2 linked regions of the Bombiscardovia apis genome follow. Each later gene encodes a partner of the first gene's protein in a complex. Links are inferred from orthologs where the notes say so. Each region holds a gene or a part of one and is shown on either strand. Other genes may lie near its edges.

Region 1 (3,261 bases):
AGATAACGCCAAGGATGCCATGAAGTCGGCCGGGGAGAAGATTTCCGACGCTGCCGAGAATGTTAAGGACAAAATGTCTGACGCTGCTGAGAACGCCAAAGACAAGATGTCTGATGCGACCGACAAGGCTAAGGCAGATGCAAATGTTGGCAAAGCCAAGGTCGAGCAAAGTGCGACCGACGCTAAGAACAAAGCTAAGGAACAAATGAACAAGTAGTTCTTGTTTATTGTTTCGCCCCGGAAGGGTTCATCCTCTTCCGGGGCTTTTCTTTGCCGAGGGTGTGGCAATATGACCTTCGTATGTGCTACAAATGAAAGCCCGGCAGCTTTTACAAGCTACCACTTTGCTGACACCATTAAGCGCGTATTGAGGGGCTCGAAGTGTTTGAAGAAGCAGACATGATCCAACGCAGTGCGGACGACCTTCTGGCTGGTCTCAATCCCCAGCAGTCTCAGGCGGTGCAATATCGAGGCCCTGCCCTCCTTATTGGCGCAGGTGCAGGTTCAGGTAAGACTCGTGTGCTTACCCGCCGTATAGCGTGGATTCTGAGCCAGTTTGGAGCTTGGCCCAGCCAGGTGCTCGCCATTACTTTTACTAATAAGGCCGCTGCTGAAATGAGGGAGCGTCTAGGGCAGCTCATCGGCCCCGTTGCAGAGCGGATGTGGGTTTCAACCTTCCACTCGGCATGTGTGCGCATTCTACGCCGTGATGGCAAGGAAATCGGCCTCAAGTCGGGGTTCTCCATCTATGACTCGGGCGATTCTGAGCGTTTAATCAAACTCATTGGCAAAGATCTTAACGTCGATTTGAAGCGTTATACTCCGCGTAGCATCCTCTCGCACATCTCGGACTACAAAAATAACCTGCAAGGTTGGCAGGAACAACTCAAGACCTTTGCGCCCGATTACAAGCCAGGGCAGAGAGGGCAGCAAATTAGCTCACGCTTTGGCAATGAAGAAGAGCTCTATTCGGTCTTTTACGCTGAGTATGAGTACCGCTTGGGACAGGCGAACGCGGTAGATTTCGATGACTTAATCGTGCGTACCGTAGAGCTTTTGCGGCAATCTCCCTTGGTAGCCCAGTACTACCACCATAAGTTCCGCTATATTCTGGTCGACGAGTATCAGGACACCAACCACGCACAATACGTGCTCTTGCGCGAGCTGGCCGGAGCTGACAGTGCCGAAGAGCGAGCTAAAGCCCAAGAGGAGGCTCAAGCAGACAGGCCTGTAGCAGCTGGTAGGGAAGGTCAGGCTTGGATTACCGTTGTGGGTGATTCCGACCAGTCAATCTACGCCTTCCGCGGTGCAGATATTAGCAACATTCGCGACTTCGAGAAGGACTTTCCGGGCGCGAAAACCATCATGCTCGAGCAGAACTATCGTTCTACGCAAACCATTTTGGACGCAGCCAACGCGGTCATCTCGAAGAACACTTCGCGCACCCCTAAAAAGCTCTGGACAGCGCTAGGCAAGGGTGAGCCCATTGTGGGTTATGCTGCCGATAATGCTCAGCAAGAAGCCGCTTGGATTGGTACCGAGATTGCTCGTCTACGGGCCGAAGAAAGCATCCTCTATTCGGATATGGCTATTATGTATCGTGCCAATGCGCAATCACGAGCCTTAGAGGAAGCCCTCATTAACGCTGGCTTGCCCTACCAGTTGGTAGGTGGCACTAAATTCTACGAGCGTCGCGAAGTCAAAGATGCTCTGGCGTATTTGCATGCTATTGCCAACCCCGATGATGACGTTAACCTGCGCCGTATTCTCAATGTGCCCAAGCGTGGTTTAGGAGCTCGGGCTGAGGCGCTTATCAGCATGTACTCTGATGCTCACAATGCTAGCTTCTGGAGTGGGATTGAGCATTACGAGCAGATTGATGGTATTCCAACACTTACGGCTAAGAAGCTGGAGAGTTTCCGTACTCTCATGCATGAGCTGACGAATTTCGTGTCTGAACATGACAATAAGCCATCCGAAATAGTGGCTGAGGTACTCGATGCCTCTGGCATGCTGGCTGAACTGCGTAAGTCCACTGACCCGCAAGACGCATCCCGAGTCGAGAATCTTTCTCAGTTGCAGTCGGTAGCCGCTGAGTTTGAGCAGAAAACGCCTGATGCCACTCTTGCTGGATTCTTGGAGACTACGGCCCTCGTAGCCGATTCCGACCAGCTGCCGGGCATTAACGAAGAAAGCGGCAAGGTTACCTTGATGACTCTTCACACCGCGAAGGGCTTGGAGTATCCGGTGGTCTTCTTAACGGGTATGGAGCAGGGGACCTTCCCTCATTCACGATCCTTGGAAGACGAGGGTGAGTTGGAAGAAGAGCGTCGTCTAGCCTATGTGGGCATTACTCGTGCCAAGCAGCGCCTATATTTGACTCGTGCTACTGTGCGAGCTCAATGGGGCCAAGCTAATGAGATGCTAGCCAGCCAGTTCTTAGACGACGTTCCTGAGGATTTGATTGATTGGAAACGTCGCCAGTCCAGCGTTGAGCGCATGCAGAGCGGCTGGGGCTCAGGCGGAAGCGATGATGAATTCGGCAGCTTTGAAGACGATGAATTCGGTTCTTCATCTACCTTCGGATCTTCTCAATCTTATGGGCGTTCCAGTTCTTCGAGTTCCTCACGATCTTACGGGACGTCCTATGGGTCGTACGGCTCACGCTCAGGTTCTGCTTCAGGTTCTTCCTATGGTGGATCGTCAAGCTCGCGCCGCTACGGCAGCTCGTCTTCAAGTCGAGGTGGATACTCCAGCAGTTATGGCTCTAAGTCATCAAGCAAGAGCGGCCGAGTTACGACGAAGCGTACACAACCCACAAGGTCTGTGGTAGCTGCGCAGCCATCGGGATCCAAACTTAACATTGCAGACTTCCATCATGGAGATAAGGTCGCCCACGATCAGTATGGTTTGGGCACAGTAATCGACGTGCAAGACAAGGGCAATAACTCTGTCTTAACTGTGGACTTTGGCTCAGACGGTGTTAAACGGCTCATGCTGCGTGTAGCTCCGATCGAAAAGCTCTAAAAACTATGTAGCACTTACAGGGTGCAAGCGCATATAAGAAAAGGGCCGGGGACTGGTTGAACAGTCCCCGGCCCTTTTCTAGCTATAAGAGGCTAAAAGCCCTAACGTGCCTGACGGCGCAGAGTGAAAGCACCGGCTGCGATTAAGAACAAGCCCAAAGCCAAAGCTCCTACACCCAAGACGTTGCTTCCGGTCTTAGCCAACTGTCTACGAGCTGGATCAGCTGTGCTGGCA
Region 2 (3,005 bases), 110 kb from region 1 along the record:
TATAAAGCAGGAAAGCGCCGAAGATAAAGAAAACCCATGTGAACTTGGTAATCAGCGTAACGCCGACAAGAATAAAAATGCCCCGCAAGACCAACGCTATAGTGATTCCCACACTCAACACATATTTTTGCAGGTCTCTAGGCACGGCGAAGTTGCTCATGATGATGACAAATACGAAGAGGTTATCGATGCTGAGCGAATATTCGGTGAGCCAGCCAGAGTAGAATTCAATAGCGGACTGAGGGCCGGCAATAAGCCAGAGTATGGCCCCAAAAATGAGGGCAGCTGCAACGAAGAAGACAATGTGTTGCACACACTCTTTAGTAGAGGGCACATGCGGTTTACGGCCGATGACAAACAAGTCAACAACGAAGAATACGGCGAGAACAATCAGGGTTATAACCATAAAGGCAAGAGGGGTCTCAGACATAGCTTTCACTCTATATGCCATTTAAGACAGGGCCCACATTGAGCCCTGTCTGCTGTATTACATAGCCAATGTTTTAACCACACTGCTATTTGCTGGCTTCCGCCATCTGCCGCAGTTCCTTCTTCAAATCGCGTACTTCGTCTCGTAGGCGAGCTGCCAGTTCGAATTGCAGCTGCTCAGCGGCGGTATGCATCTGATCACTAAGTTGACGAATCAAATCAGCCAAGTCTTGAGCTGGTAGACCAGCCTGCAGAATCTCTTGATGACGCTTGTCAGCCTCGTCCTTGTCAAAACTGGGGACTCCCAAGTGTGAGTTTCCAGCCTTGCCGGCATTGCGATAACCGCCCTCCAAAAGAGTCTGTGTGTCAATGTCTTCTTTGGCCAACATATCGTTGACATCAGAAATCTTCTTAATCAGTGGCTTGGGATCGACACCGTGCTCCTTATTGTAAGCAATCTGCTTAGCTCGGCGGCGGTCCGTCTCGTCAATAGCCTTTTTCATGGAGTCGGTCTGCGCATCTGCATACATGATGACTGTGCCTGATACGTTTCGAGCCGCACGACCAATAGTCTGAATAAGTGAGCGATAGGAGCGCAAGAAACCTTCCTTATCAGCATCCAAAATGGCCACCAACGATACCTCAGGCAAATCTAAGCCCTCACGCAAGAGGTTGATGCCAACAATGACATCTATCTTGCCCTCACGCAGTTCCCTTAAGAGCTCAACGCGGCGCAGGGTATCAACATCTGAGTGCAAATACTCCACCTTGATATCACGCTCAAGCAAGTAGTCTGTGAGGTCTTCAGCCATCTTCTTAGTGAGAGTCGTTACCAAGACACGCTCGTGCTTGGCCACGCGATCCTTAATCTCTGCTAACAGGTCGTCAACCTGACCCTTGACTGGGCGAACCTCAATCTGAGGGTCTAGCAGGCCCGTGGGGCGAATAATCTGCTCCACTACCCCATCAGACAAGCCCATCTCATAATCGCCCGGAGTTGCCGACAAGTATATGGTCTGTCCAACCTTGTTCAGGAATTCTGGCCATTTCAGCGGGCGGTTATCCATAGCGGAAGGCAGACGGAAACCATGCTCAACCAAGGTACGCTTACGAGAAGCATCGCCTTCATACATGGCACCAATCTGAGGCACCGTCACATGGGACTCGTCGATGACCAGCAAAAAGTCGTCTGGGAAGAAGTCTAGAAGCGTATGCGGGGCTGTTCCTGGCTCACGCCCATCGAAATGACGGGAGTAATTTTCAACTCCTGAACAGGTGCCAATTTGAGTGAGCATCTCCAAGTCGTAAGTGGTACGCATAGTGAGACGCTGGGCCTCCAGCTCATGGCCTTCCTTGCGTAGCTGCCCAACCCTCCAGTCAAGCTCTTCTTTAATACTCTTCAAAGCCCGTTGCATACGATCAGGCCCGGCCACGTAGTGAGAAGCCGGGAAAATATGCACTTCGCTCTCGTGAGCTATTTCATCACCCGTTAAGGGATGGAGAGTCGATATACGGTCGATTTCATCTCCAAAAAACTCGATGCGTACAGCCAGTTCCTCGTATACGGGGATAATCTCGACTGTGTCTCCGCGCACGCGGAAAGTACCACGAGTAAAAGCAATATCGTTGCGCTTGTATTGCATGTTCACAAACTGGCGCAAGAGCTCATCTCGACTTATCTGCTGACCTTCACGCAAGAAGAGCATACGACCCGCATACTCCTCAGGAGTACCCAAACCATAAATACAGGAGACGGTGGCGACAACCACACAGTCCCTGCGAGTCAAGAGATTTGCAGTGGCAGCGTGCCGCAGACGCTCCACATCGTCGTTGATATTGGAATCCTTCTCGATATACGTATCAGTCTGAGGAATATAGGCCTCAGGCTGGTAGTAATCGTAGTAGGAGACGAAGTACGAGACAGCATTATCGGGCATGAGCTCACGGAATTCAGCGCACAACTGAGCAGCCAGCGTTTTGTTAGGTTCCAGAATTAGCGTAGGACGCTGCAACTTCTCAATCATCCAAGCCGTAGTAGCAGTTTTACCAGTACCCGTGGCACCCATGAGCACCACATCGTTTTCGCCGTTTTCAATTCGACTGGCCAGCTCATTGATGGCCTGAGGCTGGTCACCGGACGGCTGGTAGGGTGACTTCACCACGAACGGTTTTTCCGTACGTTCTATATTAAACCCCATGCCACTCCTTAGCTCCTCTTCCAACAGTCAGTGCCCAGCACCCTTAACTACAGACGCAGTTGAGCTTGCTGCTGTAATTGTACATATATTCTATCAACACAGTCGAACATTTGTTCGATAGGCTGGGAGGCATCGATAACAATGTCAGCCAAACGCTCCCTGTCCGCTTGACTGGCTTGATTCGCCACTCTTGCAACAGCTTGAGCCTGCGTCATATGCCGCTCGTTCACCATCCGCGCAATTCGGGTAGTCTCGGGAGCTTCAACCGTAATGATGAAATCAAAAGAAAACGGAATTGTTTGATATACACTTGCCAGCAGTGGAACGTCGTGAACGACAACACTGGCAGTATCCATCCAAGGCTCTTCTAAGCGGGCA

What was found.
Region 2: the proteins of R8377_RS03365 (region 1) and uvrB are in contact, whole or in part, in a crystal structure (PDB 7EGT), measured with the Thermus thermophilus proteins. The link is inferred for Bombiscardovia apis from one-to-one orthologs. Residues at the interface, in WP_096412145.1 of Thermus thermophilus: His654, Arg656, Phe657, Gln666, Asp668, Glu669, Lys680, Arg681, Leu682, Ser683, Lys685, Tyr686, Ala687; in WP_096411307.1 of Thermus thermophilus: Glu23, Leu25, Arg26, Asp27, Gly28, Glu29, Arg30, Phe31, Arg55, Glu326, Asp327, Phe328, Glu379, Ser382, Gln383, His398, Gly400, Arg401.

Annotation. Positions count from the first base shown.
Region 1 is NZ_AP026800.1:887,507-890,767, forward strand. What follows is about bases 38-3,227. They hold R8377_RS03365 (UvrD-helicase domain-containing protein), read left to right. Parts: upstream 38-381; coding sequence 382-3,027; downstream 3,028-3,227. Other genes in these bases: R8377_RS03360 (hypothetical protein), read left to right, coding at 38-217; R8377_RS03370 (CAP domain-containing protein), read right to left, coding at 3,129-3,227. Outside these bases: more of R8377_RS03360, read left to right, coding at 1-37; more of R8377_RS03370, read right to left, coding at 3,228-3,261. UniProt on the Escherichia coli protein: A helicase with DNA-dependent ATPase activity. Unwinds DNA duplexes with 3'-5' polarity. Translocates on single-stranded DNA with 3'-5' polarity. Initiates unwinding more efficiently from a nicked substrate than double-stranded DNA.
Region 2 is NZ_AP026800.1:781,747-784,751, reverse strand. What follows is about bases 72-3,005. They hold uvrB (excinuclease ABC subunit UvrB), read right to left. Parts: upstream 2,628-3,005; coding sequence 516-2,627; downstream 72-515. Other genes in these bases: coaE (dephospho-CoA kinase), read right to left, coding at 2,675-3,005; R8377_RS02950 (TerC family protein), read right to left, coding at 72-430. In the rest of the region: more of R8377_RS02950, read right to left, coding at 1-71. UniProt on the Escherichia coli protein: The UvrABC repair system catalyzes the recognition and processing of DNA lesions. A damage recognition complex composed of 2 UvrA and 2 UvrB subunits scans DNA for abnormalities.